One region of the Metapseudomonas cellulosilytica genome, then DNA from elsewhere that is predicted to be linked to it. Evidence: predicted binding sites of a transcription regulator. Region 1 holds the regulator's gene; each other region holds the start of a gene.
The links. The regulator FliA, encoded in region 1, starts transcription of late flagellar genes. The targets are predictions, from matches to a motif close to CTAAAGTTTNNNNNNNNNNNGCCGNTAA.
Positions count from the first base shown of each region.

Region 2: the regulator FliA is predicted to act here: its motif matches at 4,342-4,369, upstream of ACFW0H_RS07285 (methyl-accepting chemotaxis protein).
Region 3: the regulator FliA is predicted to act here: its motif matches at 5,045-5,072, upstream of motA (flagellar motor stator protein MotA).

Region 1 is NZ_JBHZGN010000006.1:72,619-80,076, reverse strand. It holds gene ACFW0H_RS09535 (chemotaxis protein CheA) at 1-420, opposite strand, end outside; gene ACFW0H_RS09530 (protein phosphatase CheZ) at 432-1,220, opposite strand; gene ACFW0H_RS09525 (chemotaxis response regulator CheY) at 1,240-1,614, opposite strand; gene fliA (RNA polymerase sigma factor FliA) at 1,698-2,444, opposite strand; gene fleN (flagellar synthesis regulator FleN) at 2,441-3,274, opposite strand; gene flhF (flagellar biosynthesis protein FlhF) at 3,353-4,702, opposite strand; gene flhA (flagellar biosynthesis protein FlhA) at 4,718-6,841, opposite strand; gene flhB (flagellar biosynthesis protein FlhB) at 7,113-7,458, opposite strand, start outside.
Region 2 is NZ_JBHZGN010000004.1:249,701-257,158, forward strand. It holds gene ACFW0H_RS07255 (YqgE/AlgH family protein) at 1-545, opposite strand, end outside; gene ACFW0H_RS07260 (energy transducer TonB) at 648-1,541, opposite strand; gene gshB (glutathione synthase) at 1,629-2,600, opposite strand; gene pilG (twitching motility response regulator PilG) at 2,868-3,275, shown strand; gene pilH (twitching motility response regulator PilH) at 3,321-3,686, shown strand; gene ACFW0H_RS07280 (chemotaxis protein CheW) at 3,742-4,278, shown strand; gene ACFW0H_RS07285 (methyl-accepting chemotaxis protein) at 4,418-6,466, shown strand; gene ACFW0H_RS07290 (protein-glutamate O-methyltransferase) at 6,529-7,389, shown strand; gene ACFW0H_RS07295 (Hpt domain-containing protein) at 7,399-7,458, shown strand, end outside.
Region 3 is NZ_JBHZGN010000005.1:172,287-179,744, forward strand. It holds gene ACFW0H_RS08390 (molecular chaperone) at 1-1,408, opposite strand, end outside; gene asd (archaetidylserine decarboxylase) at 1,595-2,458, opposite strand; gene rhdA (thiosulfate sulfurtransferase) at 2,625-3,440, opposite strand; gene ACFW0H_RS08405 (HDOD domain-containing protein) at 3,485-5,008, opposite strand; gene motA (flagellar motor stator protein MotA) at 5,125-5,976, shown strand; gene motB (flagellar motor protein MotB) at 5,987-7,045, shown strand; gene rsgA (small ribosomal subunit biogenesis GTPase RsgA) at 7,170-7,458, opposite strand, start outside.

The DNA of each region.
Region 1 (7,458 bases):
CACGGCGATGGCAGCCGCGGGCTCGCTGCCGCCCGGCTCAGCCAGGCGCGACAACGCGGCCAGCAGCGCGGGGGTGGCGGGTGTCGGTTCGCTCCGCTCACGCACCTCGCTGAACATCTCGTTGACCGTGTCCAGGGCCTGCAGCACCACGTCCATCAGCTCGGCATCCACGCGGCGTTCGCCCTTGCGCAGGATGTCGAAGACGTTCTCGGCGATGTGGCAGCACTCCACCAGGGCATTGAGCTGGAGGAAGCCGGCACCGCCTTTCACGGTATGGAAACCACGGAAGATCGCGTTGAGCAGGTCCATGTCGTCCGGGCGGCTTTCCAGCTCGACCAGCTGCTCGGACAGTTGCTCCAGAATCTCGCCGGCCTCTACCAGGAAGTCCTGGAGGATTTCTTCATCGGCGTCGAAGCTCATTTGAGCGCTCCCTAGAAACCAAGGCTGGATAGCAGATCGTCGACGTCGTCCTGGCCGGACACCACGTCTTCCCGTTTATCGGCATGGATCTGCGGACCTTCACCCCTGGAAGGATTTTTTTGTTGTTCCAGCTCGGCGCGCAGCAGGGCGTGGTCGTGCTCGATGCCGGCGTAGCGATCCACCTGGCTGGCCATCAGCACCAGCTTGACCAGGTTGCTCTCCACCTCGGTGACCAGTTGGGTCACGCGCTTGATCACCTGGCCGGTGAGGTCCTGGTAGTCCTGGGCCAGCAGGATGTCGTTGAGCCTGGCGGACAACGTATCGCTGTCGCGCTGGCTGCGCGCGAGGAACTGCTCGATGCGCCGGGCCAGCTCGCGGAAACCGTCCGCGCCGATTTCCCGGCGCATGAAGCGGCCCCACTCCTCGCCCAGCTGCCGGGCCTCGTCGCCCAGCCCGCCCAGCAAGGGCGCGCTCTCTTCCACCAGGTCCATGGTGCGGTTGGCGGCCTTCTCGGTCATCTGCACCACATAGCCCAGGCGGTCGGTCGCGTCGGCGATCTGCGACATTTCCTGGGCGTGGGGCAGGTGCGGGTCGATCTGGAAATTGACGATGGCGTTATGCAGTTCGCGTGTGAGCTTGCCGACTTCCTGGTAGAGGCCGCGATCACGGACGTGATTGAGTTCGTGGATGAGTTGCACGGCGTCGGTGAAGTTGCCTCTTTCCAGGCTTTCCACCAGTTCCCGCGCACGGACTTTCAGGGTCGACTCGAAGTCTCCCAGCAGGGTTTCGTTCTGCTCCATGGTGCCCTCGCGGCTGGCATCAGCCGTTGACCCGCTCGAAGATCTTCTCGATTTTTTCTTTCAGCACCTGGGCAGTGAAAGGCTTGACCACATAGCCGTTCACACCGGCCTGGGCCGCCTCGATGATCTGGTCGCGCTTGGCTTCGGCGGTCACCATCAGGACCGGCAGGTGCTTCAGGCGCTCGTCGGCACGGACGGTGCGCAGCAGGTCGATCCCGGTCATGCCGGGCATGTTCCAGTCGGTCACGAGGAAGTCGAAATTGCCGCTGTGCAGCATCGGCAGCGCCGTGGTGCCGTCGTCGGCTTCGGCGGTATTGGTGAAACCCAAGTCGCGCAAGAGGTTCTTGATGATGCGTCTCATCGTCGAGAAATCGTCAACGATGAGGATTTTCATATTCTTGTCCAAGTCGACCTCCGTACAGTCTCAAACGCCCCTCTTGCCGGGTGCGCCGTTCAAATCTGGAAGCGGTGTGCCATTCAGCGCGCGCGCCATTCGCCGAGCCGCGCACGCAGGCGTGCGGCGCACTGGCTATGCAATTGGCTGACTCGCGATTCGCTGACCCCCAGCACTTCACCGATTTCCTTCAGGTTCAATTCTTCGTCGTAGTACAGCGCCAGCACCAGGCGCTCGCGCTCCGGCAGGTTCGCGATGGCGTCGGCCAGCGCGGCCTGGAAGCGCTCTTCTTCCAGCTCGTTGGAGGGCGAAAGTTGGGTGACTCCGGCGTCCTCGTGCACCCCGCCATGCTCGCCGTCCTGCAACAGGTCGTCGAAGCTGAACAGGCGGCTGCCCAAGGTGTCGCTCAGGATGCCGTAGTAGTCTTCGAGACTCAATCCAAGTTCGGCAGCAACCTCCTGATCTTTAGCGTCGCGACCGGTACGCGCTTCGATGACGCGGATCGCATCGCTCACCATGCGGGTGTTGCGGTGCACCGAACGCGGTGCCCAGTCGCCCTTGCGCACCTCGTCGAGCATGGCGCCGCGGATGCGGATGCCGGCATAGGTTTCGAAGCTGGCGCCCTTGCCGCCGTCGTATTTCTTCGAGGCTTCGAGCAAGCCGATCATCCCGGACTGCATCAGGTCTTCCACCTGCACGCTGGCCGGCAGACGCGCCAGCAAGTGGTAGGCGATGCGCTTGACCAGGGGGGCATAGCGCTCGATCAGCTGATGCTGCGAGTCCCTTGCCTGAGCCTTGCCGTACATGCGCAGTCCGGATGCGGGTGTCATACGGGGTTTTCCGCGGACGGCTGCTTGACCAGCCGCTCGACGAAGAACTCCAGGTGGCCCCGCGGATTGGCCGGCAGCGGCCAGCTGTCGACCTTCTGCGCGATGGCCTTGAAGGCCAGCGAGCACTTCGAGCGCGGGAAGGCTTCATACACCGCACGCTGCTTCTGCACCGCCTTGCGCACCGACTCGTCGTAGGGCACGGCGCCAACGTATTGCAGCGCGACGTCGAGGAAGCGGTCGGTGACCTTGGTCAGCTTGGCGAAGAGGTTGCGTCCTTCCTGGGGGCTGTGGGCCATGTTGGCCAGGACGCGGAAGCGGCTCATGCCGTAGTCGCGGTTCAGCAGCTTGATCAACGCGTAGGCGTCGGTGATGGAGGTCGGCTCGTCGCAGACCACCACTATCACTTCCTGGGCCGCGCGGACGAAGCTGACCACCGAATCGCCGATGCCGGCGGCGGTGTCGATCACCAGCACATCGAGGTTGTCGCTGATCTCGCTGAATGCCTGGATCAGGCCGGCGTGCTGCATGGGCGAAAGCTGCACCATGCTCTGGGTGCCGGAAGCGGCCGGGACGATGCGGATGCCCCCCGGCCCCTGCAACAGCACGTCGCGCAGGTCGCATTCGCCATTGATCACATCGGCCAGGGTGCGTTTGGCGGTGAGGCCGAGCAGGACATCGACGTTGGCGAGTCCCAGGTCGGCGTCCAGCAACATGACGCGGCGACCGAGATCGGCCAGCGCCAGGGAAAGATTCACCGACACATTGGTCTTGCCGACGCCACCCTTGCCGCCGGTCACCGCGATCACCTGTACGGGATGCATACTTCCCATTTCAAATACCTTGTCTCAGATCGACTGGGCCACTTGGCTGTCTGGTGCCGCCCAATCCAGGGCGGCGCAATGAATTCATCAACCCGCGCGACGCGCCGGATTCTGGTAGAGACCGGCGAACAGCTCGGCCATGGCGTCCTCGCTCGGGTCTTCCGGCGCCTGGAGGCTGACCGCACGGCTTACCAGCTGGTGGCTGCGGGGAACTTGCAGATCATCCGGAATTCGCGGCCCGTCGGCCAGATAGGCTACCGGGAGATGCTGGCCGATAGCCAGCCCCAGAACCTCGCCCAGGCTGGCCGCTTCGTCCGCCTTGGTAATGATGCAGCCGACCAGGCCGCAACGCTTGTAACTGTGATAGGCCGCCTTGAGCACCTGGCTCTGGCTGGTGGCGGCCATCACCAGGTAATTCTTCGCATTGATGGTCCGGCTGGCCAGGGCTTCGAGCTGCATGGCCAGGGCCGGATCATTGGCCGGCAGGCCGGCGGTGTCGACCAGTACCACGCGCTTGCGCGCCAGTGGCGCAAGCGCCTGGGTCAGGGACTGGCCCGGGTCCACCAGGGTCACCGGCACATTGAGGATGCGGCCGAGGGTCTTGAGCTGTTCCTGGGCGCCGATGCGGAAGCTGTCCATGCTCACCAGGGCGACGCTCTGGGCGCCGTATTTGAGCACGTAGCGGGCGGCCAGCTTGGCCAGGGTGGTGGTCTTGCCCATGCCGGCCGGGCCGACCAGGGCGATCACCCCGCCCTCTTCCAGCGGTTCCTGCGCGGGCGTGCGGATGGCTTGGGCCAAGTGCGCCAGCAGCATGCGCCAGGCCTGGCGCGGCTCGCCGACGCTGGCCACCTTGTCCAGCAGGGCGCGGCCGAGGTCGGCCGGCAGCCCCATGCGCTGCAGGCGGCGCCAGAGGCTGGCCTGCTGCGGACGGCGGCTCTGCATCTGGCCCCAGGCGATGGAACCCAGCTGCACTTCGATCAGTTCACGCAGGCCGCTCAGCTCGAAACGCATGGCATCGAGGGCAGCCTGGTCCACATGGGCGGGCCGCGGCGCGCTGACCGGCTCCACCGGGCGGGCGACCGGACGCGGGCGGCTCAGGGCGGCGGCCAGGGCGGACTCCGGCAGTTCCGACTCGATGGCGGTCAGCGGCTCACCGGCGAACAATTGACGGTCCTTGCCGGCATCTGCCTGGGCGCGGGTGGTCAGCTCGGCCTGGGCTTCGGCGATGCGCGCCTGGGTCTTGCGCAGCTCGGATTCGAGGGCCGGGTTGGGTTTGCTCGGCGCCGGGGCCGGCAGCGGGTAGTCCAGCGCGGCGGTCAGCTCGACACCGCCTGCCACCCGGCGGGTGCCGATGATGGCGGCATCCGCGCCCAGTTCATCACGCACCAGCTTCATGGCTTGACGCATATCGGCGGCGAAGAAGCGTTTGACCTGCATGGCCCTTGACCTCGGTTAGTTCTGCCCCACAGTCGCGACTATGGTGACCTGCTTGTTGTCCGGTATTTCCTGGTAGGCCAGTACGTGCATGGTCGGCACGGCGAGCCTTGCGAAGCGCGACATCATCGCCCGGATCGGCCCGGCCACCAGCAGGATCGCCTGCTTGCCGAGCATTTCCTGGCGCTGCGCCGCCTCCACCAGGGAACGTTGCAGCTTCTCGGCCATGCCGGGTTCGAGGAGAACGCCATCATCCGAACCCTGTCCGGCCTTCTGCATGCTATTGAGCAATATCTGTTCCAACCTGGGCTCCAGGGTGATCACAGGCAGCTCCGGCTCTAGTCCCACAATGCTTTGCACGATGGCGCGGGCCAGCGCCACACGGACCGCCGCCACCAGCGCGGCGGGATCTTGACTCTTGGGCGCCAGGTTGGCGATGGCTTCGGCAATGGTGCGGATGTCGCGCACCGGCACCTGCTCCTGCAGCAGCGCCTGGAGAACCCTGAGCAGGGTGGACAGCGAGACCATGCCCGGCACCAGCTCCTCGGCCAGGCGCGGCGAGCTCTTGGCCAGCAGCTGCATGAGCTGCTGGACTTCCTCGTGGCCGAGCAGCTCGTGGGCGTGCTTGTGCAGGACCTGGTTGAGGTGGGTGGCGACCACGGTACTGGCATCCACCACCGTGTAGCCGAGGGACTGGGCCTGGTCGCGCTGGCTGGCGTCGATCCAGACCGCTTCCAGGCCGAACGCCGGATCCTTGGCGGCCACCCCGTTGAGGGTGCCGAACACCTGGCCGGGGTTGATCGCCAGTTCGCGGTCCGGGTAGACCTCCGCCTCGGCCACGCTCACCCCCATCAGGGTCAGGCGATAGGCATTGGGCAACAGGTCGAGGTTGTCACGGATGTGCACGGAAGGCATGAGGAAGCCCATCTCCTGGGACAGCTTCTTGCGCACGCCCTTGATCCGCGCCAGCAGTTGGCCGCCCTGGTTGCGGTCCACCAGCGGGATCAGGCGATAGCCCACTTCCAGCCCCACCAGGTCCACCGGGGTGACGTCGTCCCAGCCCAGCTCCTTGGTTTCCTGGGCGCGCTGGGCAGGCAGCAGCTCCTGCTGGCGCTTCTCTTCCTGCACCGCCTCGTCCTTGGCCTTCTTCTGCTTCTGCCAGATCCACCAGGCACCGCCGGCGGCGATCAGGCCCAGACCGACGAAGGACACGTGCGGCATGCCCGGCACCAGGCCCATGGCGATGAGGATCGCGGCGGAGACCGCCAGCGCCTTGGGCGAGGCGAACATCTGGCGGTTGACCTGCTGCCCCATGTCTTCGGAGGTGGACACCCGGGTGACCATGATGGCCGCGGCGGTGGACAGCAGCAGCGAGGGGATCTGCGCCACCAGGCCGTCGCCGATGGTCAGCAGGGAGTAGATGCGGCCGGCGTCGGCAAAGCTCATGTCGTGCTGCAACATGCCGATGGCCATGCCGCCGATCAGGTTGATGAAGAGGATCAGCAGGCCGGCGATGGCATCGCCGCGGACGAACTTGCTGGCACCGTCCATGGAGCCGTAGAAGTCGGCCTCCTGGGACACCTCGGTACGGCGCTTCTTGGCTTCGGCCTGGTCGATCAGGCCGGCATTGAGATCGGCGTCGATAGCCATCTGCTTGCCAGGCATGGCGTCCAGGGTGAAGCGCGCGCTCACCTCGGAGATGCGCCCGGCGCCCTTGGTGACCACCACGAAGTTGATGATCATCAGGATCGCGAAGACCACGATGCCGACCACGTAGTTGCCGCCCACCACCACGTCGCCGAATGCCTGGATCACCTTGCCGGCGGCGTCGTGGCCGTCCTGGCCGTGGAGCAGCACCACCCGGGTGGAGGCCACGTTCAGCGCCAGGCGCAGCAGGGTCGCCACCAGCAGGATGGTGGGGAAGACGGCGAAGTCCAGCGGACGCATGGCGTACACGCAGACCAGCAACACGACGATCGACAGGGCGATGTTGAAGGTGAAGAACACGTCCAGCAGGAACGGCGGCACCGGCAGCGTCATCATGCCCAGCATGACCAGCACCAGCAGCGGCACCCCGAGGTTGCCACGCCCCATGCCCATCAGGTTGTCGCGGACATTGCCGATCAGTTGCGTACGATCCACTGGTGCTCCCCTACCCCTTTCGCGGAATGGCCATCCGCGCATCCAATCTTTTGACGCCTGAACACGGCGTCAGCCCGCTTGTGCAAGAAGCCTTCCAACTTGGCCAAGGGGTTGATTTCCGGGAGTTTGTCCGGGGCGAAAGACCCTGTAGGGGCGAATTCATTCGCCAAGCAGACCGCAGGTCTGCCCCACGGCCTCGATGGGGGCAGCTTCGCCGCCCTTGGCGAATGAATTCGCCCCTACAAGGAGAGCATTCCCTGCGCCCCTGGGATCACGCGTCGCGCCGCAAATCCGCCGGAATCGGCAGGTCGTTCAGCGGCGCCGGGCGTTTGCCGCGGCCGGCGCGGAACTGCTTGAACTGGTAGATGTAGGCCAGCACCTGGGCCACCGCCAGGTAGAGGCCGGCGGGGATTTCCTGGTCCAGTTCGGTGGAGTAGTACACCGCCCGCGCCAGGGCTGGCGACTCCAGCACCGTCACCTGGCTCTCCTGGGCGATCTCGCGGATCTTCAGCGCGGTGAAGTCGCTGCCCTTGGCCAGCAACAGCGGCGCGCCGCCCTTCTCGGCGTCGTACTTCAGCGCCACGGCGAAGTGGGTCGGGTTGGTGATGACCACATCG
Region 2 (7,458 bases), on a different contig from region 1:
GTGAGCAGGCTGAGGTTGACCCCCAGGCGCGCGGCGGCGGCGGACAGGCGCTGCTCGGTCGGGGTGTCGAAGAGGATGGCCAGGTCCGCCGGGCAGGTCAGCCAGGAGTTTTCGGCGAGTTCGGCTTCCAGCTGTCCGGCGTCCCAGCCCGCGTAGCCGAGGGCCACCAGGCTTTTCTGCGGGCCGCCGCCGTCGGCGATGGCGAAGAGCACGTCCTGGGAGGTGGACAGGGCCAGTTCCCCCAGCTCCAGGGTGGCCTGGAAATTGTGGCCCGTGGGGTGCAGGACGAAGCCGCGGTCGGTCTGTACCGGGCCGCCGGCGTAGATGGGCACGCCCTGGCAGCGCGCCGGCGGCGTGATTTCCGGGCGCAGCTGCTCGAGTACGTCGCTCAGGCTCAGGCCGTTGGGCCGGTTGATCACCAACCCCATCGCGCCCTGCTCGTTATGCTCCACCAGATAGGTGACGGTCTGGGCGAAGTTGGGATCGGCCATGTGCGGCATGGCGATCAGGAAGTGGTGCTTGAGGTAGCTCGGTGCGCTTTTCATGTCAGCTAGTTTCAGGCTTAAGGCTGCAGGCTTCAAGCGGCAAGGCGCCGCTTCAGTCGCTGCCACTGGTTGAAGCCTAGAGCCTATCCGGTCCTGCTGCTCTCAATTGCTCGACAGGCGGTCGCCGCGTTCGAAACGCCAGGTGCGGATGATCTCCAGGCGGTCGATATCCGCCAGGTCGCCGGTGAAGGGGGCGAAGGGCGCGGCGAGACGCACGATGCGCATGGCGCCCTGGTCCAGTACCGGCTGGCCGGAGGACTCCAGCACCTGCACCTCGTACAGGGTGCCGTCGCGGTTGATCGACACCAGCAGCCGCAGGTTGCCGTAGATGCGCTGGCGGCGGGCCTCTTCCGGGTAGTTGAGGTTGCCGATGCGTTCGATCTTCTTGCGCCACTCTTCCTTGTACCAGGCGCCCTTGTCGCGCATGGTCGAGGCGGCGCTGAGGCGGTGGATGCGCGGGCGTTTGGCGTAGAGCTGGCGCTCCTTGTCCAGTTCGGCCTCGAGGCTGGCGATTTCGCTGGAGAGCTGCGAGCTGTCGAATGTGGGCGCCGGCGCGGCCTGGGGCTGCGGCTTGGTCTGCTCGCGCTTGACCGTGGTCTTCTGCGGCTGCGGGCTCTTGGTGGCCACGGCGGCCTTGGGCGCTTCCTTCTTCGGTGCCTGGGGCGGTGCCGCGGGCGGGGTGGCCTTGCGGATTTCCTTGTCCTGGAAGGGCGCCTTCTCGGTGGTCTTGGGCTTGGCCTTGTGCTCCAGGGTGCCACTGCCCTGCTGGTTGGCCTGGGCGAGGAAGTCGGCCTTCTTCGGGGCCTCTTCGCTCTTGAAGGTGGCCAGGGTGATTTCCAGGGTCTTGCTGATCTGCTGCGGGTCGCCAAAGGTGAAGCCGACGCCGAGGATCAGGGCGACGTGCAGCACGGCGGCGAGAAACAGGGTAAAGCCCAGCCGGTCCGCCGGGCGGACGCCGGCGGACTGTTGGGCGGAGGTAATAACGGCTGCGTTCATCGCCAGTCAGCTTGATTCAGATAGCCGCGCAGTCTGCCCAAGTCGAGCTGAGCGCTGCAAGCGACAAGCGCCAAGCTGTTAGCTGCGTCAAGCTTGGCGCTTGCGACCCGAGGCTTGCAGCTTCCCGTCGATGGCATCCATCAGCCGCTCGCCGATGCGGGTGTCGTACGCCTTGTCGATCTCGCGGATGCAGGTGGGGCTGGTGACGTTGATCTCGGTGAGGTGGTCGCCGATCACGTCCAGGCCGACGAACAGCAGGCCTTTTTCCCGCAGGGTCGGACCGACGGTGGCGGCGATCTCGCGGTCGCGGTCGGAGAGCGGCTGGGCCACGCCGCGGCCGCCGGCGGCCAGGTTGCCGCGGGTCTCGCCCTCGGCGGGGATGCGTGCCAGGCAGTAAGGCACCGGCTCGCCGTCGATCATCAGGATGCGCTTGTCGCCGTCCTTGATCGCCGGCAGATAGCGCTGCGCCATGATCTGGTGGCGGCCATGGCCGGTGAGGGTCTCGAGGATCACCGAGAGGTTGGGGTCGCCCACGCGATGGCGGAAGATCGACGAACCGCCCATGCCATCAAGGGGTTTGAGAATGATGTCACGCTGCTCTTCGGCAAACTCGCGCAGAATGTCGGCGCGGCGACTGACAATGGTCGGCGGCGCCAGTTGGGGAAACAGGGTGGCGAAGAACTTCTCGTTGCAGTCGCGCAGGCTCTGCGGGCGGTTGACCACCAGCACGCCGGCCCGTTCGGCCTGTTCCAGCAGGTAGGTGGAGTAGACGTACTCGTTGTCGAAGGGCGGGTCCTTGCGCATCAGGATCACGTCCAGTTCGGCCAGCGGGGTGTCCGCCTCGGCTTCCAGCTCGAACCAGTGCTCCGGGTCGAGGAACACCTTCAGGGGGCGCATGCGCGCGAAAGCTTCACCGTTTTTCTGGTATAGGTCCTGCTGCTCCATGTAGAACAACGACCAGCCGCGCTCCTGGGCGGCCAGCAGCATGGCCAGGGAGCTGTCCTTCTTGAAGGAGATTTGCGCAATGGGGTCCATGACGATCCCGAGGCGAACGCTCATGGGGGGTCTCCGCAACAGGTTGCAAGGGGCGCGCCGAAGCCGGCGGGCCGGTTGGATGAGGCGCTCAGGGTGGCGCCGGCATTGACCGCGGTCAAGGAAAAAACCTTCCCCTGGATGGGAAGGATCGCAGATGCGGGGGCCGTGTAGCTTGCGTCTGGAGACTGTGCTAAAAAGGCCCGACGATTGGGTCGCAGCCCGTCGGTTGCAGGGCCTCAGGCATGTATATAAAGCAGAATAACGACTCACCGAGGCGATGGTAGGGCGAACATGGAACAGCATTCCGAGGGTTTGAAGGTCATGGTGATCGACGATTCGAAAACGATTCGTCGTACCGCCGAGACTCTGCTCAAGAAGGTGGGGTGCGAGGTCATCACCGCAGTCGATGGTTTCGATGCCCTGGCCAAGATCGCCGATTCCCACCCGAACATCATTTTCGTCGACATCATGATGCCGCGCCTGGACGGTTATCAGACCTGCGCCCTGATCAAGAACAACAGCGCTTTCAAGTCCACCCCGGTGATCATGCTGTCCTCCAAGGACGGCCTGTTCGACAAGGCCAAGGGTCGCATCGTCGGTTCCGACCAGTACCTCACCAAGCCCTTCAGCAAGGAAGAGCTGCTCGGCGCGATCAAGACTCACGTCCCCGATTTCACCCCGGTGGAGCAAGCCTCCTGAAGTCCGGCCTGAAGGCCGGTGAAGCCTTTCCGTATGGGGAACACCATGGCTCGTATTCTGATTGTTGATGACTCGCCGACCGAGATGTACAAGCTGACCGCGATGCTCGAGAAGCACGGTCACCAGGTACTCAAGGCGGAGAATGGCGCCGATGGCGTGGCACTGGCCCGACAGGAGAAGCCGGACGCCGTGCTGATGGATATCGTGATGCCGGGCCTGAACGGCTTCCAGGCGACCCGTCAGCTGACCAAGGACGCCGATACCAGCCATATCCCGGTGATCATCGTCACCACCAAGGATCAGGAAACCGACAAGGTCTGGGGCAAGCGCCAGGGCGCCAAGGACTACCTGACCAAGCCGATCGAAGAAGACACCCTGATCAAGACCCTGAACACGGTACTGGCCGGCTGATGCCAGGCCGGTCCCCGACCCGATAATTATTAGAAACAGGCCAAGGCCGGTCGTCATGTCGGATTCGCAGACCCCCTTCCAGCTCCTCCAGGCGATCGACCAGCGCTGTCGCGCGTTGGCCGCGGGCCTGCCTGCGCAACAAGAGGTGGTGCAGAGCTGGAGCGGCATCGGTTTCCGCATGGGCGAACGCCTGTTCGTGGCGCCCATGGGCGAGGTCAGCGAAGTGCTGCACGAGCCGCGCTACACCTTGCTGCCGGGGGTGAAAACCTGGGTCAAGGGCGTCGCCAACGTGCGCGGCCGCCTGTTGCCGATCATGGACCTGTGCGGTTTCTTCGGTAGCGAACTCTCGCCCCTGCGCAAGCAGCGCCGGGTACTGGTGGTGGACCACCAGGAGATCTTCGCCGGGCTCATCGTCGACGAAGTCTTCGGCATGCAGCATTTCCTGGTCGATGCCTTCAGCGAGGAACTGCCCCCGCTGGAGGCCAGTATCCAGCCCTTCATCCACGGCGTGTTCAATCGCGAACAGCCCTGGCTGGTGTTCAGCCCGCATGCGCTGGCGCAGCACCAGGCGTTCATCGAGGTGGCGGTCTAGATTCGACGCGGGGCGCCTGGCGCTCCGCGGTGGTTGCCGGGACGCAGTTTCCGGCGCCGCAGCTTCAAGGTTGGGCCGGCTTTGCCGGCCCTTTGGCGTTACATGGGAACAAGTGGTTGGTCCAGGCGGGGGCCCGATAATGAAAAGACTGAACTCAGGCAATCTGTTTTCCGGGGTGCGCAGCACGTCGCTGATCGCCGGACTCTTCGTGGTCCTGATCGTCGCCATCGTGCTGCTGTTCGCGAACTTCGCGTACCTCAACACCCAGGCGAACTACGACAAGGAATACATCAGCCACGCCGGCGAGCTGCGCGTGCTCTCCCAGCGTATCGCCAAGAACTCCAGCGAGGCCGCGGCGGGCAAGGCAGAGGCCTTCGCCCTGCTGAAGGACGCGCGTAACGACTTCGAGCAACGCTGGAACTTCCTCGTCAAGGGCGACGCTTCCACCGGCCTGCCTGCCGCACCCGCTGCCGTGAAAGCCGAGATGGACCCCGTGCAGAAGGACTGGGACAGCCTGCGCAAGAACGCCGACGCCATCCTTGCCAGCGAGCAGACCGTGCTCTCCCTGCACCAGGTGGCCGCCACCCTGGCCGAAACCATTCCGCAGCTGCAGGTCGAGTACGAGGAAGTGGTGGACATCCTCCTCGAAAGCGGCGCGCCCGCCAGCCAGGTTTCCGTGGCCCAGCGCCAGTCGCTGCTGGCCGAACGTATCCTCGGTTCGGTGAACAAGGTGCTGGCCGGTGACGAAGACTCGGTCCAGGCCGCCGACATGTTCGGCCGCGACGCCAGCCTGTTCGGTCGCGTACTGGGCGCCATGCGCGAAGGCAACGCGGCGATGGAGATCACCAAGGTCACCAATACCGAGGCCCTGGAGCGCCTGCAGGAGATCGCCGAGCTCTTCGAATTCGTTTCCGGCTCGGTGGACGAGATCCTCGAGACCTCGCCCGAACTCTTCCAGGTCCGTGAGTCCGCCAACACCATCTTCACCGGTTCCCAGACCCTGCTGGACAAGGCTTCCGCGCTGACCAGCGGCTTCGAGAACCTGGCTTCCAGCCGTGACCTGAACAGCTTCGCCGGCTACGTGCTGGGCGTGCTGGCCCTGGGCTCGATCATCCTCATCGGCCTGGTCATGGTGCAGAGCACCCGCAGCCGGCTGGCCGAGACCGCCGCGAAGAACGAACGCAACCAGGCGGCGATCCTGCGTCTGCTCGACGAGATCGCCGACCTCGCCGACGGTGACCTGACCGTGGCCGCGACCGTGACCGAGGACTTCACCGGCGCCATCGCGGACTCCATCAACTACTCCATCGACCAGCTCCGCGAACTGGTGGAAACCATCAACCTGACCGCCGTGCAGGTGGCCGCCGCCGCCCAGGAAACCCAGGCCACCGCCATGCACCTGGCCGAGGCTTCCGAGCACCAGGCCCAGGAAATCGCCGGCGCCTCCGCCGCGATCAACGAAATGGCCGTGTCCATTGACCAGGTATCGGCGAACGCCTCCGAATCCTCGGCGGTAGCGGAACGTTCCGTAGCCATCGCCAACAAGGGCAACGAAGTGGTGCACAACACCATCACCGGCATGGATAACATCCGCGAGCAGATCCAGGACACCTCGAAGCGGATCAAGCGCCTCGGTGAATCGTCCCAGGAGATCGGTGACATCGTGAGCCTGATCAACGACATCGCCGACCAGACCAACATCCTCGCCCTGAACGCCGCGATCCAGGCCTCCATGGCCGGTGACGCGGGCCGCGGCTTCGCCGTGGTAGCGGACGAGGTACAGCGCCTCGCGGAACGTTCCTCCGCCGCGACCAAGCAGATCGAGGCGCTGGTGAAGACCATTCAGACCGACACCAACGAAGCGGTGATCTCCATGGAGCAGACCACCTCCGAAGTGGTCCGCGGTGCGCGCCTGGCCCAGGACGCCGGTGTGGCCCTGGAGGAGATCGAGAAGGTATCCAAGACCCTGGCGGCGCTGATCCAGAACATCTCCAACGCCGCTCGTCAGCAAGCCTCCTCGGCTGGCCACATCTCCAACACCATGAACGTGATCCAGGAGATCACCTCGCAGACGTCCGCCGGTACCACCGCTACCGCGAAGAGCATCGGCAACCTGGCGAAGATGGCCAGCGAGATGCGCAAGTCGGTTTCCGGCTTCAAGCTGCCGGAAGCCCAGGACATAGCCTGACCACGGGAGGCGCCGCGGTCTGAGGCCGCGGCACGACGGCCATGAATCAAGGGCACGACAGCATGCAGCCAGGCGGCGTCTGGGCCTTGAAACCCCTGGCCGACATGACGACAGCGGAGTTCCACGACTGGCAGAAGCTGCTCGAGGAGCGCACCGGCGTGGTGGTCACTGACCAGCGCCGCTCCTTTCTCCAGACCAACCTGAGCGCGCGCATGCGCGAGCTGGGGGTGGCGGACTATGCCAGCTATTACCGCCAGGTGACCGACGGGCCGCGCGGTGCGGTGGAGTGGTCCACCCTGCTGGACCGCCTGACCGTGCAGGAGACCCGCTTCTTCCGGCACCCGGCATCCTTCGAGCTGCTCGCCGGCTATCTGCGCGGGCGCGTCGAAGCCGGCCTGGAGCGTCCGCTGGAAGTCTGGAGCGTGGGGTGCTCCAGCGGCGAGGAACCCTATTCACTGGCCATGTTGGCGGCCGAGGCACTTCGCGGGACTGAACGACCGGACTACTTCGGCGTGACCGGCACCGACATCAGCCTCAGCGCCCTGGCCAAGGCCCGCGAGGGGCGCTATGCGCCCCGGCGCCTGGAACAGCTGGAAACGAAGCTCGCCGAGCGCTATTTCCAGGCCCAGGACGATGGCCGTTACAAGGTAGTGCCGAGCCTGGCCGCACGGGTGTGCTGTGCAAGGCTCAATGTGCTGGAACTGGCCAAGGCGCCAATGTCCGGCATGGACGTAATTTTCTGTCAGAACCTGTTGATCTACTTCCGCCGCTGGCGCCGCCGGGAAATCCTCAATCGCCTGGCCGAGCGCCTGGCGCCGGGGGGCCTGATGGTGCTGGGCGTGGGCGAAGTGATGGGTTGGCAGCACCCGGACCTCGAGCCGGTGCCCAATGAACTGGTTCTGGCATTCACCCGGAAGGGATAGCAGACGGCTATGACTGATCGGCACGACTACGTCGCCCTCGAGTGGGTCAAGGGCGAGATCGCGGAAACC
Region 3 (7,458 bases), on a different contig from region 1:
CCGCGATGCTCCAGCCCTGGCCGGGCATGTCCTGCACACCGAGCAACTCGCCGGCCTGCAGCTGGCTCGGGACGTCTTTCGGCCAGCTCAGGCAATAGCCGCCGGGGCTGTGGTTGACCACCGCGACGGCGAAGGTCGGATAGCTTTCCGGCGCCGCGCTGGCCTGGAGGGGGCGCGTGTTGCTGTTGGCGGGGCGGGTGTATTCGATCTCCTCCAGGGCGCCGGGTCGCCAGCCCTGGTTGGATTGGGCGTCGAAGGCACGGGCCCAGATGTCCGTCGTTGGCCGCTTGGCGAGGGTGCTGAACACGGCCTGGTTGGTGTCCTGTGGCAGCTTGAGCAGTTCGCTGAAGGGACGGCTGCCGGCGAGGAAGAAGTGCAGCGCGCTCATGCCGATGCACAGGGTCAGGTTGCCGTGGCCTGGATTACGCTGGAACGTCCGCTCGGAAATGTCGCCCCAGGCCGAGGCTAGATGCTGCAGCAGGTCGACGCTCAGGCCTTCGGGCATCGGCAGGCGCGACTGGCTGCGCTGCTCGGGTGGCAGCAGCAGGAATTCGCGGATGGCATCCACCAGCGGCAGCGGGTCCAGGCCCAGCAGGGTGGATGGTTCGACTTCATGGAACAGCGACTTGTAGCGCGGCGGCCCATCCAGTTGTGGTGCCACGGCGAAGAGGCTGGAAGGCAGTTCGGCAGACTGCAGCTTTACCATCGCGCTCCAGGCTTCCAGCGCTTCGGCCAGGCGGGCGATGCCGCTCTGGCGCATCTGGTTGCAGCGCGCGCAGCCCAGCAGCAGGGCGACCAGGTAGGTCTGCTCGGCGCTGAGGCCCTGGGTGTGGCGGGCCTGCGGGTCGCGCACGGTCACGCCATGGAGCTGGCGGCTCCGCGCCAACTGGTAGAGCTGGTGCATTTCCAGCCAGAGGCTTTCCGGTACCGGGCAGTACAGCTGGCTGGAGCGGATCAGCGAACCGTTCAGGCTGTGCAGTGCCCGTTGCAGGGCCATGACGAGGACTTGAGCACGGTCGCGGCTGGGGCGCTGCGATTCCTGCACGATGATCAGCTTGTAGCCGATGGCCAGATGGTTCTGCAGCGCCTGGCAAAGATTGGCCACCTTGCGCGGACGCTCGTCCAGGACGATGGACTGGCCGAGGAAGTGGCGCTCCAGATGCTGGCAGACGAAGCAGACCTCCGGGCGCATCAGCTCCAGCAGCTGAAGGCGATTCTCGCTCGGGGTGATCAGCTGGTTCAGCTCCGCCAGGGCCTGGTACAGCTGGCGGGCGGTCTCGCCGAGGTTGGCCTTCGGCAGGTGGGAGATCCAGCGTTTCAACTCGCGGGGAGTGGCGTCGCAGAAGGACAGGCTCTGCTTGCTCGGCGTAGGTACGCGCAATAGCAGGTGCGGGCTCCGGTGGTCCATCTGGATCGGCTACTCCGAGGTCTCGTGCGTTGGCGTGGAGAGGGTTTCAGCACTCTATCAGCATCTGCGCGCAGTGGCAGCTAGTCCCTGGCGGGACTGTCGATGAGTCGGCAGCTCGCCACTGCCGCAGGCGCTTTGCTGATCCGGCCCCGGCCGAGGGGATCGGCTCGACCGGGGGATCGTCGATCAGGCGTCCTTGGGCAGGGCCATCAGTTGGCCCATGCGCACCGGGCTGCCGGGCCAGGCGCTCTCGGCCCAGCGCACCTGGTCCGGGCCGAAGAGGACGATGGCGGTGGAGCCCAGCTTGAAGCGGCCCAGTTCGTCGCCCTTCTCCAGCTTGACGGGAGCGCGTGCCGCTTCGTCGTAGCTGAAGGTCTTCAGTTCGCGCTTGGGCGGCGTGACGAGGCCTGCCCAGATGGTCTCGATCGAGGCGACGATCATCGCCCCTACCAGAACCACGGCCATGGGGCCGCGCTCGGTGTCGAAGATGCACACCACCCGCTCATTGCGGGCGAAAAGCTCGGGGACGTTCTCCGCGGTGCTCTGATTCACCGAGAACAGGCGACCGGGTACGTAGACCATTTCCCGCAGGGTGCCGCCCAGGGGCGCATGCACGCGGTGGTAGTCCTTGGGCGAGAGGTAGACGGTGGCGAACTCGCCGCCCATGAAGGGCGCGGCGCGCTCGGCGTCGCCCCCCAGCAGCTCCAGTACGCTGAAGCTGTGTCCCTTGGCCTGGAAGCAGCGGCCGTGCTCGATCGGGCCGAGCTGGCTGATGGCGCCGTCGGCCGGGCAGAGAATCGCGCCAGGCGTCTGGTCCAGCGGCCGCGCACCGGGCTTCAGGGCGCGGGTGAAGAAGGCGTTGAAGTGCTCGTAGGCGGTGAGGTCCTCGACCAGCGCTTCGCTCATGTCCACCTGGTAGCGCTTGGCGAACCAGGCGGTGAAGGCGTTCTTGAACCAGCGTGCGCGGCATTCGGCGATGCAGCCGGCCACGCGGGAAACCAGGTTATGGGGCAGCAGGTACTGGCCGATGAGGAAAAGGCGTTCTTTCATTGGGTTTCCTTGGCGGTTGTGCCTCAGAGTCTGTTCACGATCTCGCGAGCTAGAGAAGAACAAGGCGAAAGTGGCTGAGGAAGCGGAGTTTACGTGTTGTAAATGAGCATTCCGAAGCAATTTTCAACGCAGTTATTCCGACGCGCAGCTGATCGTGAGCAGGCTCTCAGAGTTCTACGGGGGTGTCCGGATGATTGCCCCACTCGGACCAGGAGCCGGCGTAGCCTTTCACCCGCGGATAGCCGAGGGCCTTGGCGACCAGGTAGGTGAAGCCCGAGCGGTGGTGGGTCTGGCAGTGGGTGACGATTTCCTTGTCCGGGGTGATGCCCAGGGACTGGAGTATCTCGGCCATGTCGGTGCGGATGCGCAGGGCACGGGCCGGGTCCATGCCGGCGGTCCATTCGAAGTTGACCGCGCCGGGTATATGCCCGCCCTTGGCGGCCAGTACCTTGGTGCCGTTGTACTCGCCGGGGCCACGGGCGTCCCAGATCGCCAGGTCGGCGGCGCCGAGGCGGCCCTGCAGGTATTCGCGGGTGGCGGTGGGCTCGTCGTGCAAGGTCAGGCTGAGCGGGCCGCCGACTGGGGCGGGCACGGCGTCGCTGGTTTCCCGGCCTTCGGCCAGCCAGGCATGCAGGCCGCCGTTCAGGTAGTGGTAACGGTGGTGGCCGATCACATCCAGCAGCCAGATGAAGCGTCCGGCCCAGCCGCCGCCTTCATCGTCGTAGACCACGTAGGTGGCATCGCTGCGGTGGCCGAGCTCACCGAACAGTGCTTCCAGGTCGGCCTTGGCCGGCAGCAGGCCCGGCGCCGGTGGCTGGCCGAGTTGGGTGCGCTTCGGATCGACGAAGCGGGCACCCGGAACATGGCCGGCGGCGTAGCGGGCGGCGCTGGTGAGATCGACCAGGATCAGCTCGTCATTACCCAGCAGGGGTGCCAGGTCAGCCGGTTCGATCACCAGCGGCAGGTTGGAGAAGGCGGACATGGAAGCCTCCATTCATTGATGGGCAAAGTGGCGGATTGTAGCGCCTAGCGGCCGCGTCTGGCGAAGCTGGCGAGGGCTCGCTCGATGCACTGGGCGGTCTTGGCGAAGGCGCGCAGGCTGAGGTCGGCGAAGGGGGCCCCATCCTGGTCGGCAACCACCAGCATGGCCACGCGGCCATTCACGGCCAGGGAGCGCAGCAATAGGTGGTCGCCCGGGAACAGGCTCTTCAGCTGGCCCGGCAGCAGGGCCGAGAACTGCGCCATGTTGTCCGGGCCCAGGCGCAATTGCGCGGGCTGGCTGAGCAGGCGGCGCAGCACCTGGCTCTGCGTGGGATCGAGTTGCAGCCCGTTGGCCTCCCTGGGCAGGCCGGCCTGTTGCTGGGCGAGCAGGCGGCTGTGATCGCGGTCAGCCAGCAACAGCAGTACCCGACGCATGCCGCCGCTCTGCAGCGCGTCGCGAGCGCAGGCGCTGAGCTGCACCACATTGGCGAAAGGACTGGGGGCGCGGATCAATTCGGCGCAGTGGCGGCGCCAGTCTTCCAGGGCTGCGGAAGTGGGCGCCGGTGCGGCGACAGGCTCGCGGCGCAGGCGATGCTGGCTCCAGGGCCAGAGCAGCGCCTGCGCCGGGTGCCAGAGGTCGCCCCGGGCATGCAGGCGTCCGCTCTGTGCGGCCTGCTGGTGCACCAGTTGCTGCAGTTCGTCCAGCGGCACTTTCATGAACAGGCCGGCCAGGCGTTGCCAGCGCAGGCTGTGACCGCCGCTCCAGCCCGCGTGGGCGGAAATCGCCAGGCCATTGGCCAGCAGGACCGTGTTGCCCGGCTGGGTCAGCCAGCGGCTCAGGCTCGGGTTGGCGTCCAGTCGCTGCTGCTGGTGCAGCGGATGTTCGTTGTCGCGGGCGATGTGCAGGGCCTTGACCAGGAGGCGGCGGTCATCGTTCAGCAGGCGGTAGCCCTGGATGATCCAGTCGGGCAGCTTCCAGTGTTCCGCCAGCGCCTGGCAAAGCCGCAGCAGGGGTACGCCGAGCAGCTCGCGTTCCACTTTGGCGACCGGCTCGCCTTCGCCCAGGACGCGTTTCTCCCAGATCGCGAACAACTCCGGGTGACTGGCCAGCAGCGGCCAGAGTGGCGAAAGGAACAGCAGGCTGCACCAGTGGATTTCCTGCCAGAGACGCGCCAGGCGGACGGCGAACAGGCCATTGGCCTGCTGGGCGGCGTGCTGGCCGATCAGCTGCAACTGGCGCAGGGCGTGGGGAATCTCGTGTTCGGCGACGGCGGGCAGGCGATTGAGCAGGATTTCCGCGCGCTTCAGGCCCAGGCGGCTTAGGGCGACTTCCAGGCTGTCCGCCGGGCTGCTCAACAGGTTGCCGGCAGCGTTGGCCTCCCGCAGCAGGCTGAGGGCGAGGGCGGGGCTGTCCTGGGTCAGGTCGGCGATCTCGCGCAGAGAGCGGCGGCTGTCGCCCAGGGCGCGACGGACCCGCTCATGGGCGGTGGCGGGCACGGGCAGGCGCACCCCATCGAGGTGCTTGATCCAGCCGTCGAGGCTACGTGGCATGGGCTTTGCGGTTGACATAGAGGGGCCGCCAATCTGGCTTTTCGCCTTAACAGGCTATAGTCTGGCGCATATTTTCCGATAATTAGAAGGGGCTCTTTCATAACCCTTTCTACTGACTCCCCAATCTTCCTCCTATGGCAAAAATCCTCGGCATCATCGTCGTATTCGCCAGCGTGCTCGGCGGATACCTCCTCTCGCACGGCAAACTCGCCGCGCTGATCCAGCCTTTCGAAGTCATGATCATCGGCGGTGCCGCGCTGGGGGCCTTCCTCCAGGCCAACCCCGGCAGCACCACGATGGTCGTGTTCAAGAAGTCGCTGAAGATGTTCGGCACGCGCTTCAACCACGGTTTCTACCTGGACGTGCTGCGCCTGCTCTACGAGATCCTCAACAAGAGCCGCCGGGAAGGGATGATGGCCATCGAGGCCGATATCGAGGACGCCGCCGCCAGCCCGATCTTCAGCAAGTACCCCTCGATCCTCAAGGACGAGCGGATGACCGCCTATATCTGCGACTACCTGCGCATCATGTCCTCCGGCAACATGGCTCCCCACGAGTTGGAAGGCCTGTTCGACATGGAGCTGGCCAGCCTGAAGGAAGAGCTGGAACACCCGTCCCACGCGGTCAACCGCATCGCTGACGGACTGCCGGGCTTCGGCATCGTCGCCGCGGTGCTGGGCATCGTGGTCACCATGGCCATGCTCGGCGAGGCCGAACAGGCTGCCCTGGGCCAGCACGTGGGCGCGGCGCTGGTGGGGACATTCCTCGGTATCCTCGCGGCCTATGGCTTCTTCGGCCCCCTGGCGGTTTCCCTGGAGCACGATGCCCGCGAGGAGCTGAACGTGTTCGAGGCCATCAAGGCCTGCCTGGTGGCATCGGCGTCCGGGATGCCGCCGTCCCTGGCGGTGGAGTTCGGCCGCAAGACGCTGTTCCCGGCGCACCGCCCGAGCTTCAGCGAACTGGAGCAGGCCGTACGCGGCAGCTGAAGGCTGAACCATGGAGAACAACCAGCCGATCATCGTCAAGCGCGTCAAGCGCTACGCCGCTGGCCATCACGGTGGCGCCTGGAAGATCGCCTTCGCGGACTTCGCCACGGCGATGATGGCGTTTTTCCTGGTGCTCTGGCTGATGTCATCGGCCACGCCGGAGCAGAAGAAGGCCATCTCCGGCTACTTCAAGGACCCCATCGGTTTCACCGAAAGCGCCAGCCCCTACGTCATCGACCTCGGCGGCACGCCGACGCCGGCGCCCGACCGCACCCTCAATCCGGAATTGAAGGATGCCCCCGACTCCCAGGAGGCGGCGGTGGATACGTCGGACAACCAGCAGGTGGACGCCAGCCAGGTGGAAACCCTGGCCGAACAGATCGAGCGGGAACGCCTGGAACTGCTGTTGCAGGAGCTGCAGAACAAGGTCGAAGAGAACCCCGAGCTGCGCAAGTTCAAGGACCAGATCCTCTTCGAGATCACCCAGGACGGCCTGCGCATCCAGATCATGGACGCTGCCAACCGGCCCATGTTCGACCTCGGCAGCGCACGCCTGCAGCCCTATTTCGAGGACATCCTGCTGATCCTCGCCGAGACCATCAAGGCAGTGCCGAACAAGATCAGCATCAGCGGCCATACCGACGCCAAGCCCTACGCTGGCGACGGTGAATTCGGCAACTGGGAGTTGTCCGCCGGGCGTGCCAACTCTGCGCGCCGCGCCCTGATCGCCGGTGGTTATCCGGAACAACAGGTGGCGCGGGTGGTGGGCTATGCCTCGTCGGCCCTGTTCGATCGCAACGACCCCTTCAACCCGGTCAACCGCCGTATCGACATTATCGTCCTGACCAAGAAGGCCCAGCGCGCCATCGAAGGCGAGCAGGGCGAGGGCGACAAGCCCGCCGCTCCCGAGCAGCCCCAGTCGCCGGCGCCTGCTGCCGCGCCCCAGGCTCCCGCAGGCGCGTCGTCGGCTCCCGCGCAACCGCGTGAGCTGCGGCAGAAGCTCAACATCTTCGAAGACGGGGTGCTGAAGATGGACGAACCCAAGGGGCAGTACCCCCAGCGTCAATAAAAAGGCCACGCAATGCGTGGCCTTTCTGTTCCATGGGGGTAGGGTGCGCCGCGCGCACCAGCAACTCCGCGCAGAGTTTCCGGTGCGCGCAGCGCACCCTAGGTGGAGTCGTCCCCTGCCTTCTTCAATACTCGTCCTGCGGCAGGCTGGCGAGGATATGCCGGTAGCTGGCCATGCGCTGCGGGTGCACGCGGCCGTCTTCCAGGGCCTTGAGCAGCGCGCAGCCAGGCTCGCGGTCGTGCTTGCAGTCGCGGAAGCGGCAGGTGCCGAGCAGTTCGTTGAATTCGATGAAGCCCGCCTCGACGTCGTCGCGGCTGACATGGCCCAGGCCGAATTCGCGAATGCCGGGGGAGTCGATCAGCTCGCCGCCGCCGGGAAAGTGGAACAGCCGCGCCGTGGTGGTGGTGTGGGTG